Neorhizobium galegae bv. orientalis str. HAMBI 540: one gene and its partner. The protein of the gene in region 1 interacts with the protein of each later gene in a pairwise test. Links are inferred from orthologs where the notes say so. Each region holds a gene or a part of one and is shown in the gene's direction. Other genes may lie near its edges. The genes, in order: ccmE and RG540_RS18445.

Evidence for each region.
Region 2: the proteins of ccmE (region 1) and RG540_RS18445 interact in binary tests that used the Escherichia coli proteins (3 or more experiments, as listed by UniProt). The link is inferred for Neorhizobium galegae bv. orientalis str. HAMBI 540 from one-to-one orthologs.

What each region holds. Positions count from the first base shown.
Region 1 is NZ_HG938353.1:858,772-874,229, forward strand. The notes cover bases 229-3,206. They hold ccmE (cytochrome c maturation protein CcmE), read left to right. Parts: upstream 229-1,456; coding sequence 1,457-1,957; downstream 1,958-3,206. Other genes in these bases: ccmI (c-type cytochrome biogenesis protein CcmI), read left to right, coding at 324-1,460; RG540_RS04425 (heme lyase CcmF/NrfE family subunit), read left to right, coding at 1,954-3,206. Also shown: RG540_RS04410 (membrane protein), read left to right, coding at 1-176; more of RG540_RS04425, read left to right, coding at 3,207-3,942; RG540_RS04430 (cytochrome c-type biogenesis protein), read left to right, coding at 4,137-4,571; RG540_RS04435 (Do family serine endopeptidase), read left to right, coding at 4,717-6,306; RG540_RS04440 (response regulator transcription factor), read left to right, coding at 6,465-7,142; RG540_RS04445 (sensor histidine kinase), read left to right, coding at 7,152-8,561; RG540_RS04450 (bifunctional [glutamine synthetase] adenylyltransferase/[glutamine synthetase]-adenylyl-L-tyrosine phosphorylase), read left to right, coding at 8,594-11,545; RG540_RS04455 (PAS domain-containing sensor histidine kinase), read right to left, coding at 11,596-13,938; RG540_RS04460 (MFS transporter), read right to left, coding at 14,102-15,304; RG540_RS04465 (TetR/AcrR family transcriptional regulator), read left to right, coding at 15,425-15,458. UniProt on the Escherichia coli protein: Heme chaperone required for the biogenesis of c-type cytochromes. Transiently binds heme delivered by CcmC and transfers the heme to apo-cytochromes in a process facilitated by CcmF and CcmH.
Region 2 is NZ_HG938353.1:3,782,975-3,798,383, forward strand. The notes cover bases 5,764-8,692. They hold RG540_RS18445 (heme ABC transporter permease), read left to right. Parts: upstream 5,764-6,813; coding sequence 6,814-7,572; downstream 7,573-8,692. Other genes in these bases: ccmA (heme ABC exporter ATP-binding protein CcmA), read left to right, coding at 5,764-5,835; ccmB (heme exporter protein CcmB), read left to right, coding at 6,065-6,724; ccmD (heme exporter protein CcmD), read left to right, coding at 7,578-7,748; RG540_RS18455 (DsbE family thiol:disulfide interchange protein), read left to right, coding at 7,745-8,347. Outside these bases: RG540_RS18410 (DUF2794 domain-containing protein), read right to left, coding at 1-33; RG540_RS18415 (DUF1223 domain-containing protein), read right to left, coding at 326-1,075; RG540_RS18420 (sulfite exporter TauE/SafE family protein), read right to left, coding at 1,271-2,008; aconitate hydratase AcnA, read right to left, coding at 2,227-4,920; more of ccmA, read left to right, coding at 5,191-5,763; RG540_RS18460 (DUF2585 domain-containing protein), read right to left, coding at 8,749-9,273; RG540_RS18465 (septation protein A), read right to left, coding at 9,333-9,983; signal recognition particle-docking protein FtsY, read right to left, coding at 10,037-11,617; tRNA (N(6)-L-threonylcarbamoyladenosine(37)-C(2))-methylthiotransferase MtaB, read right to left, coding at 11,633-12,919; dapF (diaminopimelate epimerase), read right to left, coding at 12,916-13,848; RG540_RS18485 (biliverdin-producing heme oxygenase), read right to left, coding at 14,040-14,630; RG540_RS18490 (TonB-dependent receptor), read right to left, coding at 14,659-15,409. UniProt on the Escherichia coli protein: Required for the export of heme to the periplasm for the biogenesis of c-type cytochromes.

The sequences.
Region 1 (15,458 bases):
CCATCACCTGGAAGGGTGACGACGCGAGCGGCCAGGTGGTCGCCAATGCTCCCTATCAGGTCGGCACCCAGAACTGCCGCCAGTATCGCCATACGGTGACCATGAATGGCCGCGACATGACGGCGCGGGGCGCTGCCTGCCGCAATTCGAACGGCACGTGGACGCCGCTCACCTGATTTCCTCTGCCGCTGTTTGACATGGGTCATGGCCGCTGGATCGGATTAGGTCCATATGAGGCTTGAACTTGCGGCCAAACGCCTCAAATTCGCGTCAACGCCGGCTGCGCTGTTGGAAAGCACGGGCCGTTGCAGTAATGGGCCACTATGGTTTTATGGATCATCCTCGCAGCTCTGACGGCGGCCGTTGCGGCAATCCTCATCCTGCCCTTCGCCCGAGCCACCAAAACAGCATCCGCTGACCGTGCCGGAGAGGTCGCCGTCTATCGTGACCAGCTGGCCGAACTGGACCGGGACCGAGCCCAGGGCCTGATCGAGCCGCAAGAGGCCGAATACGCCCGCGCGGAGATCGGCCGCCGGCTGCTGGCTGCGGCCGGTGCCGGGGAAGCCGACGGGATTGCCGCTCCGAAGACACGCAAACATGGGCTCGCCACTGCCATCGTAACGCTGGTTCCGCCCGTCGTCGGGCTCTGTCTTTACCTGGCGCTCGGTAATCCCGGGCTGCCGGATCAGCCGCTCGAAGCGCGGCTTGCCAATCCCGGCAACAATGTCGCGCTGCTGGTCGCCAAGGCCGAGCGGCATCTCGCCGAAAACCCCGATGACGGTTCCGGCTGGGACCTGCTCGCGCCGATCTATTTGCGCTCCATGCGGCTCGGTGATGCTGAAATGGCCTATCGCAACGCGATCCGCATCCTTGGGGCCAGTCCGGTCAGGCTCGCGGGGCTTGGCGAAACGCTGGTCGCATCGAATGACGGGATCGTCACCGAGGACGCGCGTTCCGTCTTCGAGCAGGCGGTGAAGCTCGATCCGGACAATCCGCGTTCCCGCTTCTATGTCGGCCTCGGCTTAGAGCAGGCGGGCAGGGCGGCAGAAGCAAGGGCGCAGTTCGAGACGATTGCAAAAGCCTCGCCCGCCGACGCGCCGTGGATGCAGCTCGTCAACCAGCATATCGCCAAGAACGGCGGCACCATCGTGCCGGGACGGGACACGGCGCAGGTTCCGGGAAATCCGAGCCAGGCGGATGTGGCGGCAGCCGAAACCATGTCGCAGGGCGATCGGCAGGCGATGATCCGCGGCATGGTCGACAGCCTTGCGGAACGGCTGAAGCAGGATCCCAATAATCTCGAGGGCTGGGTGAGGCTGGTGCGCTCCTATTCCGTGCTCGGAGATAAACCCAAGGCAGAAGCGGCGTTGAAGAGCGGCCTCAAGCAGTTCCCGTCATCAGGAGAATTGGTGGCGCTGGCCAACGAGATGGGGCTTGCCGTCGAAGGAGTGGCCCAATGACCCGCAAACAGAAGCGGCTGGCGGTGATCGCAGGCGGCATGAGCTTCATCCTCGTCGCGGTGCTGCTCGTCATGTTCGCCTTCAGCCAGTCGGTCGCTTATTTCTTCATGCCGGCCGACCTTGCCAAGGCGGACGTCAAGCCCGGTACGCGCATCAGGCTTGGCGGGCTGGTGGCCGAAGGCTCGGTGAAGCGCGGCCAGGGCTCGACCGTGAGCTTTACCGTGACGGACGGCACCGGCAATGTGCCGGTCACCTATACGGGCATCCTGCCGGACCTGTTTCGCGAGGGCCAGGGCGTGGTGACCGAAGGCGCGTTCGATGCGGCATCGCATGGTTTTGTGGCCGACAGCGTGCTTGCCAAGCATGACGAAAACTACATGCCAAAGGAAGTCGCCGACCGGCTGAAGGCGCAGGGCGTCTGGAACGAAGGCCAGGGGAAACAGGGCCAAGCCAATCAGGGAAAACCCGGCAGTGCCAAGGGAGCGGTCACGCAATGATCATCGAGATCGGCCATTACGCGCTTGTGCTGGCACTTGCGACCTCCCTCATCGTCTCCGTCCTGCCGGTGATCGGCGCAAGGCGCGGCGACGTGGCGATGATGGCGCTGGCGCCGACCGGCGCGCTGGTGCTGTTCGCGCTTGTCGCCTTTTCCTTCGGCGTTCTGACCTGGGCTTATGTGGTCTCGGACTTCTCGGTGATGAACGTCTGGGAGAATTCCCATTCGCTGATGCCGCTGATCTATAAATTCTCCGGCGTCTGGGGCAATCACGAAGGTTCGATGCTGCTCTGGCTGCTGATCCTCGTTTTCTTCAGCGCGCTGGTGGCGGTGTTCGGGCGGAATCTGCCCGATACGCTGCGGGCCAATGTTCTTGCCGTTCAGGCCTGGATCTCGACCGCCTTCCTGTTCTTCATCCTTTTGACTTCCAATCCGTTCCTTCGCCTCAACCCGGCGCCGGCCGAGGGGCAGGACCTCAATCCGGTGCTGCAGGATCTCGGCCTGGCGGTTCATCCGCCGCTTCTCTACCTCGGTTATGTCGGCTTTTCGGTCTGCTTCTCGTTCGCCGTCGCGGCGCTCATGGAAGGCCGCATCGATGCCGCCTGGGCCCGCTGGGTGCGGCCGTGGACGCTCGCCGCCTGGACCTTCCTGACCGCCGGCATCGCCATGGGTTCCTACTGGGCCTATTACGAGCTCGGCTGGGGCGGCTGGTGGTTCTGGGATCCGGTCGAAAACGCCTCCTTCATGCCCTGGCTCGCCGGCACGGCGCTCCTCCATTCGGCGCTGGTCATGGAAAAGCGTGAGGCCCTGAAGATCTGGACCGTGCTGCTGGCGATCATGACCTTTTCGCTGTCGCTGCTCGGAACCTTCCTAGTGCGCTCGGGCGTGCTGACCTCGGTGCATTCGTTTGCGACCGATCCGACCCGCGGCATCTTCATCCTCTGCATTCTCGGCATCTTCATCGGCGGCGCCTTCGCTCTGTTTGCCTGGCGGGCGCCGATGCTGAAGGCGGGCGGCATTTTTGCGCCGATCTCGCGCGAGGGCGCGCTGGTGCTCAACAACCTGATCCTGACGGTGGCCACCGCGACGGTGCTGACCGGCACGCTCTATCCGCTGATCCTCGAAACGCTGACCGGCGAAAAGATCTCGGTCGGCGCACCGTTTTTCAACATGACCTTCGGCCTGCTGATGTTGCCGCTGCTGGTCGCCGTGCCGTTCGGGCCGGTGCTTGCCTGGAAGCGCGGCGATCTCCTGGGCGCCCTGCAGCGGCTCTATGCCTTCGCCGGCCTGGCGCTGGCTGCAGGCCTTGCCTTCTTCTACATCCAGAACGGTGGGCCGGTTCTGGCGATCTTCGGCCTGGTGCTCGGCTTCTGGGGCATGATCGGTGCGTTCGCCGATCTCTGGTATCGCGCCAATTTTTCGAAGGTCGGGCTGTCTGTTGGGCTGAAGCGCCTGGCCGGCCTGCCGCGTTCGGTCTTCGGCACGGCGATTGCCCATTTCGGGCTCGGCGTCACGGTGCTCGGTATCTTTGCTGCGACGACTTTCGGCACCGAGACGGTGGTCGAGATGAAGCAGGGTGCTTCCGTCGATATCGGCGGTTATTCGCTGACCTATGACGGGCTGCGCGATGCGGTCGGGCCTAACTATACCGAGCAGCGCGGACATTTCGCCGTCAGCCGCGGCGGCGTCCAGGTGGCCGATGTCTGGTCGTCGAAGCGGCTCTATACGGCGCGGCGCATGCCGACGACGGAGGCCGGCATCCTCACCTTCGGGCTCAGCCAGCTCTATGTCTCGCTCGGCGACGCAATGGACAGCGGCGGCATGGTGGTGCGCATCTGGTGGAAGCCGTTCATCCTCTGCATCTGGGGCGGCGCCCTTGTGATGATGTTCGGCGGGTTCGTTTCGCTGTCGGATCGACGGTTGCGTGTGGGCGCGCCGAGCCGCAAGGTGAAACCGGTCAAGGCGACGCTGGAGGCTGCGGAGTGATGGCGAACTCACGCACATCACCCCCCTGTGCCCTGCCGGGCATCTCCCCCTCAAGGGGAGAGATCGACCCGTTGCCATGTCCCGCCCCAAGCAAACGCCGCGATTGGAGCAATGTCGGTGCGTCTTGCCAATCTCCCCCCTTGAGGGGGAGATGCCCGGCAGGGCAGAGGGGGGTGTTCTGGGTCGCTCTTGCAATGATCCTGGCTCTCCTCGCCCCCCTGCCGGCCTTCGCCGTCAACCCCGACGAAGTGCTTACCAACCCCGTGCTCGAACAGCGGGCCCGAAATCTTTCGGCCCAATTGCGCTGTATGGTGTGCCAGAACCAGTCGATCGACGACTCCAATGCGGAGCTTGCCCGCGACCTGCGCGTACTGGTGCGGGAGCGGTTGACGAACGGTGATACGGACGGTCAGGTGATCGATTATGTCGTGTCTCGCTACGGCGAATTCGTGCTCCTGAAGCCGCGCCTCAGCGCCAAGACGATCATTCTCTGGGCAATGCCAGTGCTACTATTGCTGGTCGGTGCAATCGCCATTCTGATCTTCGTCCGCACCCGTCCAAGCCAACGCGCAGTTGCGGCGCTGAGTGCCGAGGAACAGGCGCGCATCGAAGAGCTTCTGAAAAAATAGCTGCCTGAAAGAGGCACGCTCGAACATTACCAATATTTCATTCGTCCGCCACCTGCAGTTAACCTGCGAGCGCCTATATCTCTCTCATCCACCGCTTGGCTGACCTCCGGCCAAAATGACTGAAGAGAAGAAGGTAGCTTAAAACATGCGCAATATCGGACGTCCCTCTCTGAAGACCGTCTTGAAGACCACCACGGTTGCTGGTCTTGCCGCGGTCATGCTCTCGAGCGGCATCCCGGCTCAGATCACGCAGTCCTTTGCTGCTCCGGTCAGCGTCACCGCACCGCAGACCCCGAGCTTTGCCGATGTCGTTTCGGCTGTTTCTCCCGCCGTCGTTTCCGTGCGCGTCCAGTCCGACGCCCAACCCGTTTCCGATGACACCAGTTCGTTCAGTTTCGGCGGCCGTGGCTTCGACCAGCTTCCCGATGACCATCCGCTGAAGCGGTTCTTCCGTGAATTCGGCGGCCAGATGCCGGGCGCTCCGGGTGCTCCCGGCGACCGCAACAACCGCAACCAGGATCGCGCCGACCGCAACGGCCCGCGGGGCCAGGACGGCAATCGTCCTCACCGCCTGCGCCCGGCGGCACAGGGCTCCGGGTTCTTCATCTCCGAAGACGGCTATGTCGTCACCAACAACCACGTCGTTTCGGATGGTTCCGCCTACACGGTCGTTTTGAATGACGGCACGGAACTCGAAGCCAAGCTGGTCGGCAAGGACAGCCGCACTGACCTCGCCGTGCTCAAGGTCGACGCCACCAGCCGCAAGTTCACCTATGTCAATTTCGCGGACGATTCGAAGGTCCGCGTCGGCGACTGGGTGGTTGCCGTCGGCAATCCGTTCGGCCTTGGCGGTACGGTTACCGCAGGCATCGTTTCTGCCCGCGGCCGCGACATAGGCTCCGGTCCCTATGACGATTATATCCAGGTGGATGCGGCGGTGAACCGCGGCAATTCCGGCGGCCCCACCTTCAACCTCTCGGGCGAAGTGGTCGGCATCAACACCGCGATCTTCTCGCCGTCGGGCGGCAATGTCGGCATCGCCTTTGCGATCCCGTCGTCCACCGCCAAGGACGTCGTCGCCGACCTGATGAAGGACGGCAAGGTCGATCGCGGCTGGCTCGGTGTGCAGATCCAGCCGGTGACCCAGGATATCGCCGACTCGCTTGGTCTCAAGGAAGCGACCGGCGCCCTCGTCGTCGCTCCGCAGGAAGGCTCTCCGGGCCAGAAGGCCGGCATCAAGGAAGGCGACGTGATCACCGCCGTCAACGGCCAGCCGATCAAGGATGCCCGTGACCTCGCCAAGCGCGTCGCCGCCTTCGGCCCCAACACCAAGGTCGATGTCGACCTGTGGCGCGACGGCAAGGCGCAGAAGATCCCGGTCACGCTCGGCAACCTCCAGAGTGACGAAGCCGCCAAGGCCGAGCCGAAGCAGCCCGACGCTCCGGCGCCCTCCAGCGACAAGGCGCTTGCCAGCCTCGGCATCACCGTCGCTCCGGCCGAGGACGGTTCCGGTCTCTCGGTCACCGATGTCGACCCGGACAGTGAAGCCGCCGCCCGCGGCCTGAAGACCGGGGAAAAGATCGTCTCGGTCAACAACCGCAAGGTCACCAGCGCCGCCGAAGTCGGCAAGGTTCTCGACCAGGCCCGCAAGGACGGGCGCACCCGCGCGCTGTTCCAGGTGGCCGGCGAAGGCAATAGCAGCCGTTTCGTTGCCCTGCCGATCAATGAAGGCTGATTTCTAAAAAACAGGTCGCAAGATCGAGGGCGCCGCCGGCAACGGTCGGCGCCCTTTTTCCTTCCATGGAGCGCGTGATGGAAACGGATACCCGATATTCTGCCAGTGCCGCAGATTCCCGTAGTGCAAAGGCGGGCGCGGACGCTATTGTTCCGCACATGAAGATTCTGGTGATCGAAGACGACCTGGAGGCCGCGGCCTATATGACCAAGGCCTTTCGCGAGGCCGGGATCGTGGTCGACCACGCAAGCGACGGCGAGAGCGGCCTGTTCATGGGGACCGAAAATTCCTACGACGTGATGGTCATCGACCGCATGCTGCCGCGTCGCGACGGGCTTTCCGTCATCAGCGAGCTGCGCAAGCGCGGCATCAATGCGCCGGTGCTGATCCTCTCGGCACTCGGCCAGGTGGACGACCGGGTAACCGGCCTGCGCGCCGGTGGCGACGACTACCTGCCGAAACCCTATGCCTTTTCCGAGCTGCTCGCCCGCGTCGAAGTGCTCGGCCGCCGCAAGGGCACGCCCGAACAGGACATGGTCTACCGGGTCGGCGATCTGGAACTCGACCGGCTGTCGCACGAAGTGAAGCGAGCCGGCAAGGAAGTGCTTCTGCAGCCGCGCGAATTCCGCCTGCTCGAATATCTGATGAAGAATGCCGGCCAGGTGGTCACCCGCACCATGCTGCTCGAAAACGTCTGGGACTATCACTTCGATCCCCAGACCAATGTCATCGACGTGCATGTCTCGCGGCTGAGATCGAAGATCGAGAAGGATTTCGAAAAGCCGCTTCTGAAGACCATTCGCGGTGCCGGCTACATGATCAAGGACGAGGGGTAAGCCGACTTGCTGGCACGTGCCCGCCTGATGTTCCGCTCGACGGCCGTGCGGCTGTCGGCGCTCTATATCCTGCTCTTCGCCTTGTGTGCGGCATTCCTGGTCATTTACGTGACGGCGATGTCCGAACGGCTGCTGGCGCAGCAGACGCGCCAGTCGCTGCAGGAGGAAGTGCAGGAGATACAGCGCGCCTATGAACGGGGCGGCGTCAGCCTTCTCCTGCGGATGATGGAGCGGCGGGCCCGCCAGCCGGGCGCGAACCTCTATGTGATCGCGGGTCCCAACGGCGAGATGCTCGCCGGCAACGTCGCCGCGGTGCAGCCCGGCGTGCTCGACGAGCAGGGCTGGACGGAAATTCCCTTCACCTACGAACCCTATACCGAATCGGATCGCCCTGGCCGGCATCTCGCCACGGCCAACGTGATCCGCCTCGACAATGGCCTGCGGATGCTGGTCGGTCGCGATCTCGGCGACCCGAGCCGCTTCCGCGGCATCGTACGCCGGGCGCTGATGGTGGCGCTGGCCATCATGGGCGTCGGGGCGCTGGTGATCTGGTTCGGCATTGGTCGCAATGCGTTGAAACGCATCGACCGGATGTCGGCGGCGAGCCAGAAGATCATGGCCGGCGACCTTTCGCAGCGCCTGCCGGTCGGCAAGTCCGGCGACGAATTCGACCGGCTGTCAGATTCGCTGAACGCCATGCTTGGACGCATCGAGAAGCTCAACGAAGGTCTGCGTCAGGTTTCCGACAACATTGCCCATGACCTGAAGACGCCGCTGACGAGGCTGCGCAACAAGGCGGCCGATGCGCTGGGCGAGGATCGTGCGGACGTGCGCCGGACAGCCCTCGAAGGCATCATCGCCGAATCCGACCAGCTCATCCGCACCTTCAACGCACTGCTGATGATCTCCCGTGTAGAGGCGGGATCGATCGCCGCGGAAATGTCCGATGTCGATCTGTCGGCGATCTCCGCCGACAGCGCCGAGCTCTATGAGCCCGCGGCGGAGGAAGCGGGCCTGTCGCTGACGACCGAGCTCGAACCGGGGCTCGTGGTCCACGGCAACCGCGAGCTCATCGGGCAGGCGATCTTCAACCTCCTCGACAACGCCATCAAATACGCCTCCGAGGCAAAGGACGCGGCGCATATCCGCGTTCGCCTCGCCAGGAGCGACGGCACGCTCAGGCTCTCCGTCTGCGACAACGGCCCCGGCATCCCGGCCAACAAGCGCGGCGAGGTGACCAAGCGGTTCTTCCGCCTGGACGAAAGCCGCTCCAAGCCCGGCACCGGCCTTGGCCTCTCGCTGGTCGAGGCGGTGATGGAACTGCATGGCGGCTCGCTGGAACTCTCCGCCACCGATGAGGCGAACACCTCGGCGCCCGGCCTGACGGTCACCATGGTCTTTCCTGCGCCGAAGCCTTAAGTTTGGCCAGGGAAGAATCACGGGAGGTGCCAGTGTCGGAGACCGGAAACCGGCTCGATACGGTGAAGGCGGAGGTGATCCGTCCGCTGAACCAGACGGAAGCCAAGGCAGCGATGGCTGCCCTGAAGGATATCGGCAAGTCCGAACCCTCGGTCGCGGCACTGCTTGGCAAGGACGGCGCGCTCAAGGACTTCATCGTCGCGGCTTTCACCCTTTCGCCTTATCTGCGCGACATGGCGGTCATCTCGCCAAAGCTTCTGGTGACAGCGATCACTGAGCCGTTGGAGCCGGCGCTCGACCGGCTGGTCGAGACGGCGCGGCGGGCCTGGCTGCCGAGAGACGGCAAGGCACCGTCTGAAAACGAGGTGATGACGGCACTGCGGACTGCCAAGCGGGCTTTGAGCTTCCTCGTCGCGCTCGCCGATCTCGCCCGCATCTTTTCCGCGAAGGACACGACACGCTGGTTGAGCCTGTTTGCCGAAGCCTCCGTCGCCGCGGCAATCGACTACCTTCTGGTTGCCGGCCATGAAAGCGGCAAGCTGAAGCTCGCCGACCTGGATGAGCCGAGCAAGGGTTCGGGCCTGATCGTGCTTGGCATGGGCAAGCTCGGCGGCCGGGAGCTCAACTATTCTTCCGACATCGATATCGTCGTGTTCTTCGATCCCGAAACGGGCATCCTCACCGATCCGCTCGACGGGTCGGAAGTCTATGGCCGGATGATGCGCCGCCTGATCCGCATCCTGCAGGAACGTACCGCCGACGGTTACGTGTTCCGCACCGACCTGCGCCTGCGGCCGGATCCCGGCTCCACGCCGCTCGCCGTCTCGCTCGACGCGGCGCTGATCTATTACGAGGGCAGGGGGCAGAACTGGGAGCGGGCAGCCTTCATCAAGGCGCGGCCGATTGCCGGCGACATTGCAGCGGGCGAAAATTTTATGCGGCTGCTGACGCCCTTCGTGTTCCGCAAATATCTCGACTATGCGGCGATCGCCGACATTCATTCGATCAAGCGGCAGATCCATGTCCACAAGGGTCACGGCGCGATCGCCGTGAAGGGCCATGACGTCAAGCTCGGCCGTGGCGGCATCCGCGAGATCGAGTTTTTTGCCCAGACCCAGCAATTGATCGCCGGCGGCCGCATGCCGCCGCTGCGCGCCCGAGATACGGAAGTGGCGCTTGCCGCACTCGCCGAGGCCAGATGGATCACGCCCGAGATCGCCGCCGAGCTGACCGAGGCCTACTGGTTCCTGCGCGATGTCGAACACCGCATCCAGATGGTGCGCGACGAGCAGACTCATAACCTGCCGGAAACCGATGCCGAGCTGAAGCGCATCGCCTTCATGCGCGGTTTTGCCGACACTGCCGGTTTTTCCGCCCGGCTGGAAGAGGTGCTGCGAACCGTCGAGAAACGTTACGCACGGCTCTTCGAGCAGGAGGCAAAGCTGTCCGGTGGCGACGGCAATCTCGTCTTCACCGGCCAGCAGGACGATCCGGGCACGCTGAAGACGCTTGCCTCGCTCGGCTTCGAACGGCCGGTCGACATTTCCCGCGTTATCCGCACCTGGCATTACGGCCGCTATCGCGCCACCCAGTCTGCCGAGGCGCGCGAGCGGCTGACCGAACTGATGCCCGCGCTGCTGCAGGCTTTCGGCGAGAGCAAGCGCGCCGACGAGGCGCTGCTGCGGTTCGACAGCTTCCTGAAAGGCCTGCCGGCCGGCATCCAGCTCTTTTCGCTGATCGGCAACAATCCGCCGCTGCTCGCGCTGATCGTCACGATCATGTCCTCGGCGCCGCGGCTTGCCGATATCATCGCCTCCAAGCCGCATGTCTTCGACGGCATGCTGGATCCCGGCCTGATGTCCGAACTGCCGACCCGCGACTATCTTTCCTATCGCCTGACGGCATTTCTCACCGCCGGCCGGCACTACGAGGAAAAGCTCGACCGGCTGCGCATCTTTGCGGCCGAGCAGCGGTTCCTGATCGGCATCCGGCTGCTGACGGGGGCGATCTCCGGTGCCCAGGCAGGCCGCGCGTTCACCCATCTCGCCGACCTCCTGATCGACGCCGCCCTGAAGGCGGTGACCGCAGAAATCCGCAGTGCCCACGGCACCTATCCGGGCGGCCGTGTCGCGGTCATGGGCATGGGTAAACTCGGCAGTTTCGAGCTGACGGCCGGTTCCGACGTCGATCTCATTCTGCTCTACGACTATGACAATGAAGCCACGGAAAGCGAGGGCGACAAGCCGCTCGATTCCACCCGCTATTTCACCCGCCTGACGCAGCGGCTGATCGCAGCCCTTTCCGCGCCGATGGCGGAAGGGGTGATCTTCGAGGTCGACCTGAGGCTCAGGCCGTCGGGCAACAAGGGGCCGGTCGCCACCCGCATCAATGCCTTCGGCAAATACCAGCGCGAAGAGGCCTGGACCTGGGAACACATGGCGCTCACCCGCGCCCGGTTGATCTGCGGCGAAGAAAGCCTCGCCGACGAAGCGAAGGGCATGATCGGCGAAGTGCTATCGACCAAGCCCGATATCGCCAAGATCGCCAAGGACGTGGCCGAGATGCGCGCGCTGATCGACAAGGAAAAGCCGCCGCGTGACATCTGGGATTTCAAGCTCATTCCGGGCGGCCTGATCGATATTGAGTTCATCGCCCAGTATCTGCGCCTGATTGCGCCAGCCAAAGGCGTAGCGCCCGATACCTACGGGTTCAGCACCGAGGAAGCCCTGAAGGCGCTTGGCGAAAAACTGATGAAGCCCGGCGATCTCGATACCTGCATCGAGGCGTTACGGCTGTTCACCGAACTGTCGCAGATCGTCCGGCTCTGCGTCGATGGACCTTTTGATCCAGGTGATGCACCCGCCGGGCTTGTCGAGCGCGTCTGCCGGGCTGGGGATTGCCCGGATATCAGGACGCTGGAGGGTGAGGTGAAGCGGCTGTCGAAGGCGGTGCGGGGAATATTCCAGACGGTCGTCCGGAAATGAGAGGTGGCGTTGCCCCTCATCTAGCGCTTGGTTCGGTATTGCGGCGATCCTCAGGCCACCCGCTTGCGACTAACCAGCAGAGGCTGGTCAGGAATAAGCAGCGAGACGACAGTGCCTTCGCCGACCCGTGAACGGATCCGCATCTTGCCGCCGTGCAGGCCGATCAGCGAGCGGGAAATGGCAAGCCCCAATCCCGAACCGCCCTTGCTCTTGGCATATTGGCTCTGCACCTGCTCGAACGGCTGGCCGATCTTGTTGAGCGCCTCCATCGGAATGCCGATGCCGGTGTCGGCGATCGTCAGCAGCACCCCTTTTTCCAGTTTGCGGGCACGCAGCTCGATCCTGCCGCCGTAGTTGGTGAATTTCACTGCGTTGGAGAGAATGTTGAGCAGCACCTGTTTCAGCGCGCGGCGGTCGGCCACCATGTGGAGGCTGTCGCACAGGCGCTGATGGATGGCGATCTCCTTGTCCTGGGCGGAAATCGTGGTCAGTCGCAGGCTTTCCTCGATCAGCGGCTTCAGGTCGACCGCCTCGCACTGAATGCGCATATGGCCGGCCTCGATCTTCGACATGTCGAGGATGTCGTTGATGACGTTGAGCAGATGTTTGCCGCTGTCGTGGATGTCCTTGGAATATTCCGAATATTTCGGCGAACCGAGCGGCCCGAACATGCCGTTGGCGAGGATTTCCGAGAAGCCGAGGATCGCATTGAGCGGCGTTCTGAGCTCGTGCGACATGTTGGCGAGAAATTCCGACTTGGCCTTGTTGGCAGCCTCGGCGCGTTCCTTCTCCGCCTGGTAGTTGGCGTTGGCGATCGAAAGCTCGGATTTCTGGCGCTCCAGCTTCTTCTGAGAGGAAGAAAGGTCGCCGATCGTCGCCATCAGCCGGCGCTCGCTGTCGCGCAGCCGCTCCTGGTGGCGTTTCAGCAGCGTGATGTCGGTGCCGACCGAGACCAGGCCACCGTCGCGGGTGCGGCGCTCGTTGATCTGCAGCCAGCGCTCGTCGGCGAGCTGCACTTCGGTGGTGCGCGAAAGGCCGCTACCGTCCGGGTCTGCAACTCGGCGTTCGATCACCGGTCGCGCTGCTGCGGCGTTGACCGCATGCCGTTCGGTGCCGGGCACAAGCACGCTGTCGGGCAGACCGTAAGCCTGCTGGAAATGGGTGTTGCACATCACCAGCCGGTCGTTCTTGTCCCACAGCACGAAGGCTTCGGACGTGCATTCGATCGCATCCGCGAGGCGCTGGTCGGCTTCGGCGTAGCGCTGGGCGAGGCGATGCTGTTCGGTCACGTCCATGGCGATGCCGATGACATGGGTGCGGCCCTGACTGGTCTTCACCAGCTGGGCGCGGGCGCGCATCCACACGTAATGGCCGGCCGCATGGCGCATGCGAAAAACCTGGTCGACCTGCTTGGCATTGCCGCGGCTGATGGCGCGGGCGAGCGCATAGATATTACCGTCGGTCGGGTGCATCATCCGGGCCGCGTCGGTAAACGAAATGACATTGCCGGCGGGGGGCAGGCCGAGCATCTCGTACATCGATCCCGACCAGAACAGGCGCCGGTTGCTGACATCGAAATCCCACAGCCCGCAACGGCCGCGCGACAATGCGGTCTCGATACGCAGATTGGATTCGACGAAGGTCTCGTCGGCCTCGCGAGCGCGTTTCACCTGCATGTAATAGGCATAGAGGATGATCAGCAGGATCGCCGAAATGCCGGTGAAAAGCGTGACGTTGAGCGAGACGTCGTGACGCCATGCCAGATTGATGCTCTCCATCGAATAGGCCGCCACGATCAGCGCGCCTTCGCTGCCGACCGTCTCGATGGCCGCGTAATGCGGGATTTCGCCGAAATAAGTCTCGATCACACCGCTCTCGTCGCCGAACCGCCGCAGTGCCGCGGTTTCCGGCAGGACGGAGGTCAGGCGCCTGCCGATATAGCTGGCCGCCTGCTTGGTGCCGCCGAAGATACGGCCGGTCTCGTCGACGAAAAGAAAGAAGGCGTCCGCCCCCAGATGCTCCTGGGGCAGGAAAGCGCCGAGGCGTTTTTCCGCTGCAGCGCGGTCGCGGCCGATGAGCGCCGTCGCATCACTGGCAAAGGCAGCGCTAGCCGCGGCTGCCATCAGAGCGGTCGATTGCCGAGCGGCGTTTTCCATCCGCGTGTATTCGGAGACGATGCCGAGAATACGCGAGGCGGCGACGACGGTGAGGAATGCGATGATGAGAAGAGGGATCGAACGCTTGAGAACGAGCTCCACCCGCGGCAGCTGCCGTGCGATGGGTTTGACGGAGAGCCGCGCCTCGTCAGGAATGGCCCGCCGCAAATTTCCAAGGCTCGGAAATTTAAGACGCAGCCGCCCCTCGGCCGCGGTTGCCCGCTGCACGTCCGACATGGTTTTCATGGTGTCCCTCATGGTGATTCGCCGCGCCGCTCGCCCGAATCTGCCTTAATGAATCATTAGTGATTCTTCGTGTCCAGAGGCTTGCTAAGATTTTTTTAACGTTTTGATTCAATTGCGAATCGGAAGAGTCCCGCGGGACGGAAAACCGGCTGTCTCAGGAGACGGCCGGGCTTTCGGAAAGGCTGGTGCGGGTGGCCGCGATCGAAATCACCGCCAGCGTGATGATTGCACTGCCATAGATATACGCGGTATTGGAGAGGCCGAGCGTGGGCGCGATCAGTCCCGCGGCGATCGCGGGGATCGAGAAAGCGAGGTAGCTCTCGACCAGGAAGGCCGCGAACAGGCCGGCTCGTTCGTGGCTTTCGGCAAGCGGCAGGACGATCTTCAGAATGTTTGAGAAGATCGATCCGAAGCCGAGGCCGGCGGCCGCGGTGCCGAGGAAGAGAAGCTCGACGGCCTCAAGGTATATCCCGGAGAGCGTGATCAGGACGCCGATGATCAGCATGGTCGCGCCGGTAAAGAGAACCCGCTGTGGTGCCCATGTGCGGAAGATGAAGACCGAGGCGGTGGCGCTCAGCATCAGTGCGGCGACGACCGTGCCGCCGACGAACGGTGAGGTAATGCCGGTCACAACGGCGACCAGTGTCGGCATCAGCGACAGATAGAAGCCCCCGAGCGCCCAGCCGGCGATATTGACCGGCGTGACCTTGAGAAGCGTCGCGCGGGCTCGCTGCGGTACGCTAATATGCGGGCGCATGGCGGCGAGCGCTCCTGGCCGTCCGGTGATCGTCTCCGGCATGAGGGCAAGCGCGATGATGCCGGCGACCGTCGCGATGAAAAGAAGCGCGTAGATGAGATGTGTCGGCGCGGGCGCGAAAGCGACGAGCGTGCCAGCGGCGAGCGTGCCGACCATCAGGCCGAGGAAGGCGGTGATGCTGTTGAGTGTCGAGCCTCTGCGCTTGTCGGTATCGAGGATCGTCGCCCCGAAGGTCGGGAAGGCGATGCCGGTCGCGAAACCCTGGACGATACGGCCGACGAGCAGCGTCGTGCCTGATTCAGCCAGCATGAAGACGATCAGCGCCGCGGCGTTGAAGATCAGCGCCAGCAGGATCAGCGGCCGGCGGCCGAGATAGTCCGAAAGCCCGCCGACCGTCAGAAGCGCCGCGAGCAGCGCGAAAGAATAGGAACCGAAGATCAGGGTGATCATCGCCGGGGAGAGATGAAAGAGCTGCTGGTAGAGATGGTAAAGCGGCGTTGGCGCGCTGCTGGTCGCGGAGATCAGTACCGCGAAGATAAAACTGTAGACCGTCATCCGGAAAGCGGATGGGGAATTGGGCGAGGGGAGGATACTGCTCATGGCGGTTCACCTTAACGCAATTTTTTAGCGTTAACGGGATATAGTTGCATTGCCGGATTAATGCAATATCTTTGCATTAAGGAATTTCATATTCCGGCATGTGCCGGCAAGGAGAACAAAATGGCCAGGGAAATGGTGCGCCAGGGTGGGCGCA
Region 2 (15,409 bases), 2.9 Mb from region 1 along the record:
CTGGCCCCCCGGCAAATCCGGCTGATCTGTCATCAAGACTCCCAAATCGTCAAATGTCAGAGACATGACAGTTTGCCCGAGAGGCTGCAAAAATCAACCCCGGCAATTTCGCCAGGGACGAACCGCACGATTTTATTGTTGCCCCATTTCGAACAAAAGAGTGCCCGATTTCGAAGCGAAATTGACGATGTTGGTTGGCGCCGTTTTCAGCGCCATATGGCCCGGTCTGGTGCATTGACCCTTACCCCCAGCCCCCCAATGTTATTGGATCGGGCCGCCAACAAGAATTCACATACAGTCAGCCAGTCCTGAACCGCGCCTGCGGTCAGTAGTTTTTGCGACCCACCATCAATACCGTCGCGCCGAGAATGGCTGCCGGTTCGCCGCCCGGACCGGAGGTCTGCAGCAGGATCGCGCAACCGTCCTTCTTGGACTTGCCCATCAGCTTGCCCGGCAAGGTCAGCTTCATGCTCTGGCCGTTCCAGGTGCCGACCGACTGCACGTCATAGACGGCGTGCCAATATTCCATGTTCTTGCCGCTGTTTTCACCCTTGGTGACATCCACCTGCTGGCGCTTGGTGAAGTAGGCAACGACGACATCCGCCTGTCCCTTGCCGTTGCCGATCTCGATCTCGATCTCGTCGCCGCGCATCGCAGCGGTGACCGGAACGTCGAGCCCCTTGCCGTTCTGGCCGAGCATCTTCACCTTGTCATTGATGACCGTGAGGTCCGTGCCCTTGACATGATCGCGGCCGTTGATGACCGCCTGCGGAGTATAGACGCCGCTGCGTCCGAGCGACTTGGCATAACCATATTGCCGCTCGGTATTTTCCTTGGAGCTCAGCGTATCGGTCCAGCCGAGATAGTTCCAGTAGTCGACGTGGTAGGAGAGCACGACCATGTCGCCCTGCGCCACCAGCTCGCCCAGCGCTGCGTCGGCCGGCGGGCAGGAAGAACACCCCTGAGAGGTGAAAAGCTCGATCACGCCCTTCGGCGCTCTCACCTCTCCCGCAAATGCAGCGCCCGCATAAAACAGGCCCGCAACAAGGAGTACGGAGCGAAAACGAAAGGGCATGGGTGGTGGACCTCTTTATCAGGGCAACTGTTATCCACGATTGCTCGCGGCGATCAAGGGCCTAACGCACTGGATGGCGGAAAGTAACCACCGGGCACCTTCAAGAGAAAGTCACGAAGGGGTGAAGACCGGATAATTGATCGGTTCCCGAATGCGTTTCGTTGGGCGCCAAACTTGGCGAAAAATGCGGCGAGGTCAAATCAGTTTGAGCAGGCCCTGAGTAAAATAAACGGCACCTACGCCGGTGACGACCCAGCGCGTCCAGGCGCGGAAATTCTGGTCGGTCATCTTCTGCAGGATGCCGTTGCCGACATGCGCGCCGAGGATGGCGATCGGCGCGGCGAGCAGGATCGAAATCCAGTCGGAGGTTGGCAGGCCGGAAGCCGCGCTCCAGTAGAAGGCAACCTTCGTGAGATGCGAAAGCGTCTGGATCGACGCCTTGGTGGCGATGATCTTGCGGCGGTCCATCTGGGTGCGGATGAAGAAGATATCGACCGTCGGCCCCGCGACGCCGACGCTGATCGTCAGCGCCCCGGAAAACAGCCCGCAGATGAAGGCATGCAGCGGCTTCGACGCATCGAGCTGCAGCCGCTTGACGGGCAGCCAGACCAGGATCGGCATCAGCCCCACCCCGATCAACACGATGACCAGGTCCGGCACATAATTGACCGAGAACAGCACCGCTGCCGAAACGGCGACGCCGAGGCAGAGGATGCCGAGGATACGGTAGTCGATATAGGCGCGGGAAAACCAGGCGCGCGATCCGTTTGAGACCATCTGGATGATGCCGTGGAAGGCGATCGCGGTACCGACGGGATAAAGGAAAAGTAGCACCCAGAGCAGGATCAACCCGCCCGCCATGCCGAAAATTCCCGAAAGCAGCGATGTCAGGAAAACGGTGACGGCCATTCCGATGAGGATGACGACGGTCAAGGGCGCGGGACCTTGGGACAGCTGGGATCGAGGGCCTCCACCTCCCTCATTTCTGTGCTTGTCACAGGAATCCAGTGACCCGATGTCTATCGGGTCGGGAGACTCTTTCAGCCCAAGGACTTGGGCTGGCTGGATTCCTGTGACAAGCACAGGAATGAGGACCGATGGGGTTGTGCAGAAGACCACCCGCAGGCCCAGCCTGCGGGTGGCTTTGTCGCTTAGGCGGCGAGGTCGCGCAGAACGGTCTGCAGGATGCCGCCGTTGTTCATGTAGATGACCTCGTCAAGCGTATCGATGCGGCAGAGGATGTTGACTTCCTTCACCGTGCCGTCGCCGTAGGTGATCTTGGCGATCTTCCATTCGCGCGGCTTGATGTCGCCTTCGAGACCGTCGATCTCGACGACTTCATCACCCTTGAGGTCGAGGCTGGCCCAGGTCGTGCCCTCTTCGAAGACGAAAGGAACGATGCCCATGCCGACCAGGTTCGAGCGGTGGATACGCTCGAAGGACTGGGCGATGACCGCCTTGACGCCGAGCAGGTTGGTGCCCTTTGCGGCCCAGTCGCGCGACGAACCGTTGCCGTATTCGACGCCGGCGAAGATGACGAGCGGGACGCCCTCGGCCTTGTACTGCATGGCCGCGTCGTAGATCGACATCTCTTCCTTGGACGGATAGTGGAAGGTGTAGCCACCTTCCTTGCCGTTCGGGCCGAGCATGTAGTTGCGGATACGGATGTTGGCGAACGTGCCGCGCATCATCACTTCATGGTTGCCGCGGCGCGTGCCGTACTGGTTGAAGTCGGCAACGCCGACGCCATGACCCGTCAGGTAGGCACCGGCCGGCGAAGCAGCCTTGATCGAACCGGCCGGCGAGATGTGGTCGGTGGTGATCTTGTCGCCGAACAGACCGAGGACGCGAGCGCCCTTGATGTTCTTGAGGCCCGAACCGGTCTTGCCCATGCCGACGAAGTAAGGCGGGTTCTGCACATAGGTCGAATCGTCGTCCCAGGCATAGGTCTGGCCCGGAGGAACCTTGACGGCCTGCCAGTTCGCATCGCCCTTGAACACGTCCGCATACTTGCTCTCGTAGAGTTCGCGGGTGACGTATTTCAGGATGAATTCCTGGACTTCCTTCGAAGTCGGCCAGATGTCCTTGAGGAAGACCGGGTTGCCGTTCTGGTCTTCGCCGAGCGGTTCCGTGGTCAGGTCCTTCTGGACCGAACCGGCCAGCGCATAGGCGACGACGAGCGGCGGCGAAGCGAGGTAGTTCGCCTGGACGTCCGGCGAGATACGGCCTTCGAAGTTACGGTTGCCGGAGAGCACGCCGGCGGCGATGAGGCCCTTGTCGTTGATTGTCTTCGAGATCGGCGCCGGCAGCGGACCGGAATTGCCGATGCAGGTGGTGCAGCCGAAGCCGACCAGGTTGAAGCCGAGCTTGTCGAGATCGGCCTGCAGGCCAGATTTGGCAAGGTATTCGCCGACGACCTGGGATCCCGGCGCAAGCGAGGTCTTGACCCACGGCTTGGACTTCAGGCCCTTGGCAACTGCGTTGCGGGCAAGAAGGCCGGCGGCGATCAGCACAGACGGGTTGGACGTGTTGGTGCAGGACGTGATCGCGGCAATCGCCACGTCGCCATGGCCGAGGTCGAAATCCGTGCCTTCGACAGGGTAACGATTGTCGAGCTGGCCGGGCTTCTTGTACTCGGTATCGAGCGAACCGGCGAAACCGGATGCGATCTTGTCGAGCGAGATGCGGCCTTCCGGACGCTTCGGGCCGGCCATGGAAGGCACGACGTCGTTGAGGTCGAGTTCCAGCGTGTCGGTGAAGACGAGGTCTGAACCGTCGCCTTCGCGCCACATGCCCTGGACCTTGGAATAGGCCTCGACCAGCGCGATACGCTCAAGCGTGCGGCCGGACATGGTCAGGTAGTTGATGGTTTCGCCATCGACCGGGAAGAAGCCGCAGGTCGCGCCGTATTCCGGGCCCATGTTGCCGATCGTCGCGCGGTCTGCGAGCGGCATGTTGTCCATGCCCGGACCGAAGAATTCGACGAACTTGGAAACGACGCCCTTCTTGCGCAGCATCTGCACGACGGTCAGCACCAGGTCGGTCGCGGTGACGCCTTCCTTGAGCTTGCCGGTGAGCTTGAAGCCAATGACTTCAGGCAAAAGCATCGAGACCGGCTGGCCGAGCATCGAGGCTTCCGCTTCGATACCGCCCACGCCCCAGCCGAGAACGCCGAGACCGTTGATCATCGTGGTGTGCGAATCGGTGCCGACGCAGGTGTCCGGATAGGCGATCGTTTCGCCGTCCTCTTCCTTGGTCCAGACCGTCTGGCCGAGATATTCCAGGTTCACCTGGTGACAGATGCCGGTGCCAGGAGGAACGACGCGGAAATTCTTGAACGCCTGCTGGCCCCACTTCAGGAAGCGGTAGCGCTCGCCGTTGCGTTCGTATTCGAGCTCGACGTTCTTGGCAAAGGCGGTCGGCGTGCCGAACTCGTCGACGATGACCGAGTGGTCGATGACGAGGTCGACGGGAACCAGCGGATTGATCTTTTCCGGATCGCCGCCGAGCGCCACCATGGCATCGCGCATCGCAGCAAGATCGACAACGGCGGGAACGCCGGTGAAGTCCTGCATCAGTACGCGGGCCGGACGGTAGGCGATTTCCGCTTCCGTAAGACCCTTGTTGTTCAGCCATTCGGCAACGGTGAGGATCTGTTCCTTGGTGACGGACTGGCCGTCTTCAAAGCGGAGCAGGTTTTCGAGCAGCACCTTCATGGAGAAGGGCAGCTTCGAAACGCCGGCCAGGCCGTTCTGTTCGGCCTTCGGAAGGCTGTAGTAAACGTAATCCTTACCGCCTACGGTAAGGATGGAGCGACAATTGAAACTGTCGAGAGACTTAGCCACGGAAAATAACCCCGCTGATTAAAGAGCCAACACGCGCGTGCGGACGCCTATGCACTTCATGCACATCAGGATGCGGGTGCGACCATTTCCGCTGTCCGCACGAGAAGACTTTTGGGATCTTCAGGTTCGGCGGAAGATTGAAATCACGCCGGCCGCTGGCGTGGTTGCAGTGCTTATAGATAATTTCTAAGAAGGGTTCCAGACGCTTGGCGCCCATTCCGAATAAATTTTCGGAATGCGATGATTAAAATCTTAATGAAGGTCTCCAGCATGCGGCTTTTGGCCGAAAACCTGAGCGCAAGACGCGGCGAAGACCTGATTTTCACGGATATCTCCTTTGACCTCGGAGCCGGTGAAAGCCTCGTCCTGACTGGCCGCAACGGATCGGGGAAATCGACGCTGCTGCGCGTCGTGGCCGGATTGCTGCACGCTGAAACCGGCCGCGTGAGCTGGATCTCCGAGAGTTCCGAATCAGGCATGCGCGCCGCCGAGGCCTGCCACTATCTCGGCCACCGCAATGCGATGAAGGCGGAGTTGACGGTCTTTGAAAATCTGGGCTTCTGGAAGGATTTCCTCGGCGATGCGGAGGACGGCAAGGGTATCTCCCCGGGCGAGGCCGCAGAGTCCGTGGGTCTCGGGGGGATCATCCATCTGCCCTTCGGATATCTCTCCGCCGGCCAGCAGCGCCGCATGGCGTTTGCCAAGCTGCTGGTCGCTTACCGCCCGGTCTGGATATTGGACGAACCCACCGCCGCCCTCGATGTGAGCGCGGAGGCCGTGTTTACCGAGTTGATCAAGGCGCATCTTGCGGCCGGCGGTATTTTATTGGCCGCGACTCACCAGCCGCTGGGGTTGGAGAATGCAAGGGAATTGCGGATGGCGGGGTTCGCGGGCGTGACGGAGGAGAGATGGTGATCGTCCTGCCCCGCATTACCCCCCTCTGCCCTGCCGGGCATCTCCCCCTCAAGGAGGGAGATCGGCAAGACGTCGGACCTTCGCCAAATGTTGGACGTTTTGGAATTGGCGCCCGTAGACTGAAACTCGACTTTGGGGCAAAGCGGCAGCTCCATCCGATCTCCCCCCTTGAGGGGGAGATGCCCGGCAGGGCAGAGGGGGGTAAGCCCCAAACGCAAGGCCTCCCACTATGACCGCCCTCCTCCTCCGCGACCTGAAACTTTCGGTCCGCGCCGGCGGAGGCGCGCTGATCGGGGTCCTCTTCTTCATGACGGTCGTCGCCGTCATCCCTTTCGGCGTCGGCCCGGACCTCAATCTGTTGTCCCGCATCGGCCCGGCGATCGTCTGGATCGGCGCGCTGCTGTCGGCCCTGCTCGGCCTCGACCGCCTGTTCCAGACCGAGCGCGAAGACGGATCGCTGGACCTTCTGCTGATGCAGGAACATCCGCTGGTGCTGACCGTGCTGGTCAAATGCCTGGCCCATTGGCTCGGCAACGGCCTGCCACTGGTGATCGCATCGCCACTGCTCGGCCTGTTCATGAACATGGACGAGGTGGCGATCGGCGCCACCATGCTGACGCTGCTGGTCGGCACGCCGGCGCTGACCTTCATCGGTGCGGTGGGCGCGGCCGTCGCGGTCGCCCTGCCGCGTGGGGGGCTGCTCGTCTCGATCCTTGTCCTGCCGCTCGCGATCCCCGTGCTGATCTTCGGGGTCAGCGCCTCCTATGCGGCTGTCGAGGACCCTGCCCCGTTTATGCCGCCTTTCTTGATATTGGTGGCGATCACGATGTTTTTTGCCGTGCTCGGTCCGCTCGGCGCGGCACTGGCGTTGCGCAATGCCGGCGATTGACTAGAATCGGATTAAACGGGGTCGGATCGACGACCAGCGAATTGACCAGGATCAAGCTGATTTTTCCGCGCGCATATTAGAAAGTGCCCATGACCGAAAGCCTCGCCATCAGCAAGTTCAGCGACCTGGCCAACCCGACGCGATTTCTGGCGCTGGCGGCCCGTATTCTGCCGTGGATGGCGGCGGCGACCGTGATCGTCTTCGCGATCGGGCTCTATCTGAGCTTCACGACGGAAGGCGATTACCAGCAGGGCGCGACGGTGCGTATCATGTACGTGCATGTGCCCTCCGCCTGGCTATCAATGATGTGCTACACGGTCATGGCCGTTTCGGCGATCGGCACGCTGGTCTGGCGCCATCCTCTCGCCGACGTGTCGCACAAGGCGGCAGCTCCGCTAGGCGCCGCCTTCACGCTAATCGCGCTCGCCACCGGCTCGCTTTGGGGCAAGCCGATGTGGGGCACGTGGTGGGTCTGGGATGCCCGGCTGACCTCGGTCTTCGTGCTATTCCTGATGTATCTCGGCCTGATTGCGCTCAACCGCGCCATGGACGATCCGTCGCGGGCGGCCCGCGTCTCCGCCGTGCTGATCCTCGTCGGTTTCGTCAACATCCCGATCATAAAATTCTCGGTCGACTGGTGGAATACGCTGCACCAGCCGGCCAGCGTCATCCGCATGGGCGGCCCGACCATCGACCAGGAATTCCTCTGGCCGCTGCTGATCATGGCGATCGCCTTCACCCTGCTGTTCTTCACCCTGCATGTGATGGCGATGCGCAACGAGATTTGGCGCCGCCGCGTCGCAGCCCAGCGCCGCATGGCCGCACGTTTGGCTGGCCGGGAAGCTTAGAGATCATGACCCACACGTTCTACATCGCCATGTCCTATGCCGTAGCGGCCGTCGTCATCCTCTGTCTGATCGCCTGGACCTGGCTGGACGGGCGCGCGCGTCAAAAAGAGCTGGCCGAACTCGAGGCTTCCGGCATCCGCCGCCGCTCCGCCCAGCCGACAGGTGACGCGGCATGAGCGTCGAGACCGGAAACCAGCCAGCCCCGCGCAAAAGCCTGGCGCGTTATGCGCTGCCGCTGATCCCGCTGGTGATTTTCCTCGGTTTTGCCGGCGTCGCCGGCAAGATGCTCTACGATCAGGACGTCAACGGCCGCGACGTCTCAGCCATCCCCTCGGCCCTGATCGGCAAAAAGGCGCCGTCGCTGGCGCTGCCGCCGCTTGAAGGCTCGAACACCGCAGCGCTGACGACCGCAGCGATCGTCGGCAAGCTGACCCTGGTCAATGTCTTCGCCTCCTGGTGCGTCCCCTGCCGCCAGGAACACCCGATCCTGAAGGAACTGGCGAACGACGGCCGGCTCACCATCGTCGGGATCAACTACAAGGACCGCAACGACAACGCGCTGCGTTTCCTTGGCGAACTCGGCAACCCCTACAAGGCGATCGGCGTCGATCCGAACGGCAAGGCGGCGATCGACTGGGGTGTCTACGGCATTCCGGAAAGTTATCTTGTCGCGCCTGATGGCACCATTCTCTACAAGCGGGTCGGCCCGTTCGACGCGCGCAGCTTGACGCAGGATCTCATGCCGGCGATCGAAAAGGCGTCTGCGAAAGGCTGATCAGTCGCCGGGAACTTATTGGCCGCCACTTGAATGCAAGCACCTTTGGCCGCGCGGGACATCTTGTCCAGCGCGGTTTTGGTTTGGGAATGGGGCAGGCGGTATCGAGTATGTGGGAGGTAGGTGTTTGTGCCTGCCCCGACTGTTTCGATGATCTTTCGAGAATTGCCAGGCCCTCGTCACCCATCTCTGCAGCCATCACCGGAAACCGGGGTCCGAAAACCCTTGGACGAGGAGGCCGGTTCGCGAACCCGGTTTCCCATCCGATGACGGGGGTGATTATGAGATGAGTTCGAGAGGCGGGGATGAAAGGGGAAGTGAATATGGCTAAAGCGTTGATGAGGTTGGGCGGATTTTTCTTGGGGTGAGGAAAATCGCCCCCAGTCAAAACCCGTCCGGCACTACAGCCCGCCCTGCCACACACGCACCGCATCCACCGGCCAGATCAGCATCAGCACGTTGAGCGTCAGGTTATCACGGATGATGTAGCCGGTCGCCAGTTCGAAGAAGATGGCGATCGCAATCGTCAGCCAGACCGGCAGGCGCGAGGCGACAAAAAAACCGACCGCCATGAATACGGTGTCCATCGCCGAATTGAGGATGCTGTCGCCGGTATAACCGAGCGCCATCGTCGCCGTGCGGTAGCGGTCGATGATGAGAGGAGAGTTTTCGAGGAGTTCCCAGGCGGCCTCGATCAAGACTGCCAGCGACAGTCGGGCTGCGATCGGGGCGCGGCGCAGGATCAGCCAGCCGAGACCGTAGAACAGGAAACCGTGGATGATGTGCGACGGCGTATACCAGTCCGAGAGATGCTGCGAATTGCCGCTGGTATTCACCCCGCCTTCCCAGAGCTTCACATAACCGCATTCGCAGATCGGAATGCGGCCCATCGCGTAGAGGATGGCGATCTGGAGCAGGAAAAGGATGAGCGCGGCAAGAAACCAGCGTTTCGGCGACGAACTCGAGGGGGAAAATTCCGCTGCCGTCACTTTTCGACCTCGGGTGCCGGTTCCTGGATCGTGTGGCGCATGATCAGCGGCATCTGGGCGATCGTGAAGATGATGGTGATCGGCATCGTGCCCCAGACCTTGAAATTGACCCACACCACATCGGAGAAATTCCGCCAGACGACCTCGTTGATGACGGCCAGGAACAGGAAGAAGATCCCCCAGCGCAGGGTGAGCTTCTTCCAGCCGGCCTCGTCGAGCTGGAAGGCAGCGTTGAAGACGTAGCCGAGCAGCGACTTGCCAAACAGCAGCCCGCCGAGCAGCGCGACGCCGAAGAGCGAGTTGACGATGGTCGGCTTCATCTTGATGAAGGTTTCGTCCTGCAGCCAGATCGACAGCGAACCGAAGATCAGCACCACGACTCCGGACACCATCGGCATGACAGGCAGATGGTGGAAGACGATCTTCGAAGCGATCAGCGAGGCGACGGTCGCCACCATGAACAACGCGGTCGCCACCAGAAGCGGGCCGCCGACCGCCGAAAGCGCCGGGAATTGCGCAACCAGCCATTCGCCGCGCAGGTTGCCGAAGAAGAACACCAGAAGCGGCCCGATTTCCAGCGCGAGCTTCAGCATCGGATGCTGCTTTTCTTCCTTGGTCGGCGTGATGTCGCTTTCGATCGTCTGCATGGGTTCCAACTTTGAGGCCGTTATCGGCGAAGCCAAATCGTCATTCTGTGTCATCAATGCGTCAAACCCGCAATGGCGCGCGCAAAATCCTGCGCCTCGAAGGGTTCGAGATCGTCGACACCCTCGCCGACGCCGATGAAATAGATCGGCAGCTTGTGCTTGGCGGCGATCGCCACCAGAATGCCGCCGCGCGCCGTGCCGTCGAGCTTCGTCATGATAAGCCCGCTGACGCCCGCAACGTTCCGGAAAATCTCGACCTGGTTCATGGCGTTCTGGCCGGTAGTGGCATCCAGCGTCTGCAGCACGGTGTGCGGAGCGTCGGGATCGAGCTTGCCGAGCACCCTGACGATCTTTTCGAGCTCGGCCATCAGTTCGGTGCGGTTCTGCAGCCGGCCGGCGGTATCGATGATCAAGACGTCTGATTTGTTGGCGCGCGCCTGCTCGTAGGCGTCATAGGCAAGACCCGCGGCATCGGCGCCGAGCTTGGTGCCGATGAAGGTCGAACCGGTGCGGTCCGCCCAGATCTTCAGCTGCTCGATCGCGGCCGCGCGAAACGTGTCGCCGGCGGCGAGCATGACCTTGAGGCCTGAACCGGAGAGCTTTGCGGCGAGCTTGCCGATCGTCGTGGTCTTGCCGGTGCCGTTGACGCCGACGACGAGAATGACATGCGGCTTGTGATTGAGATCGAGCGCCAGCGGTTTGGCGACCGGCGCCAGAACCCTTGTGATTTCAGCCGCCATGATTCTCGACACGTCCTCGCCGGTCACGTCCTTGCCGTAACGCTCGGAAGAAAGCGCACCGGTGACCCGCATGGCTGTCTCGACCCCGAGATCGGCCTGGATCAGCAGGTCTTCGAGCTGCTCCAGCGTTTCCTCGTCCAGCTTGCGCTTGGTAAAAAGCGCGCCGATCTGACCAGTGAGCTGCGACGACGTGCGCGCAAGACCGGCACGCAGGCGCTGGAACCAGGTGAGTTTCGGTTGGATGGCGACGGGTTCGGGCGTGGGTTCCGGGCGGGCGGTGGAGAAGCCCTTGGGGAGGGTGGGTTCTAGGCGAGGCGTTTTACCCAGAGCAGGAACCTCTTCGTCTGAAGAAACACCCCCCTCTGTCCTGCCGGACATCTCCCCCTCAAGGGGGGAGATCGAATCGTGGTCCGCACCTTCCCCTAAAACTGCAGCCGAGCCTGTTGTACTGTCGTCCGATGCCGGAGCCGGCGGCGCATCCGTAATCTCCCCCCTTGAGGGGGAGATGTCCGGCAGGACAGAGGGGGGTGCTTCCGCGGCTGCGACGGCCTCTTCTTCGGCCTCGGCCTCCGCCTGCAATAGCGCCAACGGCACCATTCCGATCTCGGATGCGGCTTCGACACCCAAAAGCAGCGCCGGTTCATCCTCTTCGGAAGTCTCCGGCTCGGCCGGCTCGACATTTTCCGCCGCCACATCCGCGACAGGCCCGCCGGCGGTCTCGATCTCGGCCGGTGCGACCGGGTCGACGGGCGAGACCGGCAGGTCTTCGTCGCGCGACTTCGGCTCCAGTTCCGCCTGGATGGCGGCGACGTCCTCCGGCTTTACCGCATCGGGTGCCGGTTCCTCGGAGGGTTTGCCGAAGGTGAAGACGCGCTTGATGAAGCTCAATGCCATGAGAACCTGTTCCGGTTACGCCGCCCGAGACGGGACAAGGGCAGACGCGACCTGCATTTCCAGATGTTTGCCGTTATGGCCGGTAATCATAACGCGCTTGAACTCGCGGGGAATAAGGCGAGGCACTGCCACCAGCGAAAAGTTTTCCGTGTGCGCCATGCCGTTGTTCTCGACGATGATGGCCTGCTCGCTGCCGACCATCCGGTCGAGGTGGGCACGATACAGCAGGTCGCCCCGCGCCCGCAGCCGTGCCGCCCGGTCCTTGACGACAGCCCGGTCCACCTGCGGCATGCGCGCCGCCGGCGTGCCCGGACGCGGGCTGTAGGGAAAGACGTGCAGGAACGAGGTGCCGGCCTCTTCCGCCAGCGTCGCGGCGTTCTCAAACATTTCTTCCGTCTCGGTCGGGAAACCGGCGATCATATCCGCCCCGAAGGCGATCTCCGGGCGCAGGCGCCGCGCCTGTTGCACGAAGGCAAGCGCCTCGGCGCGCGAGTGACGGCGCTTCATCCGCTTCAGGATCATGTCGTCGCCATGCTGCAGCGACAGGTGCAGATGCGGCATGAAGCGCGGCTCGTCGGCGATCAGGTCCCAGAGATGCTTGTCCGCCTCAATGCTGTCGATCGAGGACAGGCGCAGGCGCAGGATCTCCGGCACCTGTTTGAGCAGCGTCTTGGCGAGAAGCCCGAGCGACGGCTGGCCGGGGAGATCGGCGCCATAGCTGGTGGCGTCGACGCCGGTCAGCACGATCTCGCGATAACCGCTTTCCGTCAGCCGCCTTGCCTGATCGACCACCGCGCCCATCGGCACCGAGCGGGAATTGCCGCGGCCATAGGGGATGATGCAGAAGGTGCAGCGATGATCGCAGCCGTTCTGCACCTGGATGAAGGCGCGTACGTGCCCATCGATATGCTTGACCATCTGCGGCGCGGTGGCGCGCACGCTCATGATGTCGTTGACGCGCAGCTTCTCTTCCGCCGAGACGCCAAAATCCGGCAGCGCCCGATAGGAGGCGCTGGTCAGCTTCTCCTCGTTGCCGAGCACGGCATCGACTTCCACCATGCCCGCAAAAGTCTCTTTTTCGGTCTGGGCGGCGCAGCCGGTGACGATGATGCGCGCATGCGGATTTTCCCGCCTGGCGCGGCGGATCGCCTGGCGGGCCTGACGCACGGCCTCGCCGGTGACTGCGCAGGTATTGACGAGGATCGCATTGTTGAGCCCGGCCTTTTCGGCCTCCGCCCGCATCACTTCCGATTCATAGGTATTGAGCCGACAGCCGAAGGTGATGACCTCGACGCCGCTCAATTGACCCGAGCCTCCGGCTCGCCCCTTTGAATTGCATTGGCCTCTGGCTCGTCGTCGCGGATGAAGGTTCCGATGGTCGGATCCACCTTGCCGGACCATTCCCATTCGGCGGGACCGGTCATCACGACGTGATCGTCGTCGCGCCATTCGATGACGAGCGGTTGGCGGATCGGGCTGGAGGCAACGTCAATCGTCACCATACGACCGGTGCGCCCGGTGCGGGCGGCGGAAACGGCGGCAGCACAGGCGGCCGAACCGCAGGCGAGCGTCAGGCCGGCGCCACGTTCCCAGGTGCGGGTGCGCAGCGACGACTTCGACGTGACCTGCGCCAGCGTGATATTGGCCTTTTCCGGAAACATCGGATGGTTTTCGAGCAGCGGTCCGAACAGTTCGAGGTCGAAGCTCATCGGATCGCGGTCGACCCAGAAAATCGCATGCGGATTGCCCATCGACATGGCAGACGGCGAATGCAGGATCGGGGCGTCGATCGGGCCGATCTGCAGCTCGATGCGGCTGGTATCGAAAAATTCCTCGGCAAGCGGAATGCGGTCCCACTCGAAGACCGGCTTGCCCATGTCGACCGAGATCGTGCCGTCCTCATGCTCGACGGCATTGAGGATACCGGCGACGGTCTGGAAGGTAAAGGTCTTGCGGCCGGTCTCGGAGCTAAGCGCCTGCACCACGCAACGCGTGCCGTTGCCGCAGGCCTGGGCCATCGTACCGTCGGAATTAAGGATGTCGATCCAGGCATCGGTGCCTTGAGCCTTCGGATCGTGGATGGCCATGATCTGGTCGAACTGGGTGGCCGGATCGGCATTCAGCGCGATAGCAGCCTGCGGCGTCACCTTGTCGGCGCGTCCGCGCATGTCGACGACCAGGATCTTGTTGCCAAGCCCGTTCATCCGCGCGAATTCCACCAGTTCCGTCATGACGCCAATCCATTCCGGGCCAGATGCCCGCATATCGGGCTGTATATGGCGGAAAAGGCGAGGAATTACCAGTGGGGGCTTGCCTCTGCGCGGCAGCGGTCGACAGGCAGGGAGAGGGAACCGGCCATATACGCTGGAACACGCTGCCCAAGGATCCGCGGGGTCAAGCCCGAAGGCCTCACGCCACGCCCTCAGACGAAAATCTCGTCCACCAGCGCATGCACCCGCCGAAACGCCGACTTAGCGCCTTCGGCCATTTCCGTTTCCTCCACTTCTGACATCTCGAACCCGTTGAAAGCAGCAACGAAAGTGCGCCAGTGCAGGCCGCGGCCGGCGGGGTGGCCGGCGAGGTGGCGGGCGCCGAATTCTTCCGACAGGCCGAGCCTTGCCGCCTGCTTCAGGAGGAAAGCGGCGCCGAGGTTCGAGCCTTCGGCAACGTACAGCCATCCGAGTGCGGCCGGGATACGGAGCCCATCCGTGCCAGCCGTGAGGACGGCCGGCGGGCTTCCGGTCACGTCGGCGATATCCTGGCGCAGCGCTTCAAGCCGGACCCGGCTCGGAAGATCGGGGACGATGCGGTTGAGCCGCGGATCGAGATAGAGCGGATCGACATCCGCATGGAAATGATGCTGCACGGCGAGGAACAGCGCATACCGCTCGCGGCTGGCGAAGGGATCGGCCGCCATAATGCGCGTGTCGAGGCGCTCATGAGTGGCGTCGGTGAGAGCCTTCAGACGCTGGATCCGGGTCGGTGCGGCGGTTGTTTCAAGTTCGATCTGCATAGGTGCTATGTCCAGATGCTTAAATGTTTTAGAATTTGGCCGTCAGGAATGCCCGGATTGTTCGGCCGGGAGCGGGAGTGAACCCGTCGAGCGCATCCACGTAAAATCGGTCCGTCAAGTTCTCCGCCTGGAGGTCGAACGTCAAGTGGTCGGTGATCTTGTAGGTGGCGAACGCATCGACGGTCGTATAGGGAATCCACATGCCCGTATACATCCGGGCTTCCTGCGTGACCGGCGACAGGCGCGCGCCGCCATGCGTGAAGCGGGTGCCAAAACTCAGCCTGTCGTCGAAGAGGCGCATGCCGAGCGTCAGGCTCGCCATGATCTCGGGCGGCATGTGGTTGGCGGCATAATCCATCGACACGGTCGAGTCCGAGCAGGTGGAAAGAGTGCGGCAGAACTCGTAGCTCAGGTACTTGGTCAGCGATCCTTCGCTGAAGAACGGGCCGGCCTCGTAAGAGCCGGAGATTTCGATACCGGAGAACCGGGTGCTCCTGAGATTGTCGAAGGTGAAGACCGGCTGGCCCGGCCCCGCATTGGACGGTACGCGAGAAATATAGTCGGTGTAGTTGTTGTTGAAATAGGACAGCTTGAAGCGCAACGCGTCGTCGGCGAGCAACAGGCCATCTTTACTGTAGTTGACGCCGACTTCCCAGTTCTTCGAGACCTCCGGCTTCAGATAAGGGTTCTGGATGACGTTACCGTCATTGCCCATGGTTTCGCGCATGGTCGGCGGGCGCATGCCTTCGGCATAAAGCGCGTAGAACTGCAGCCCTTCG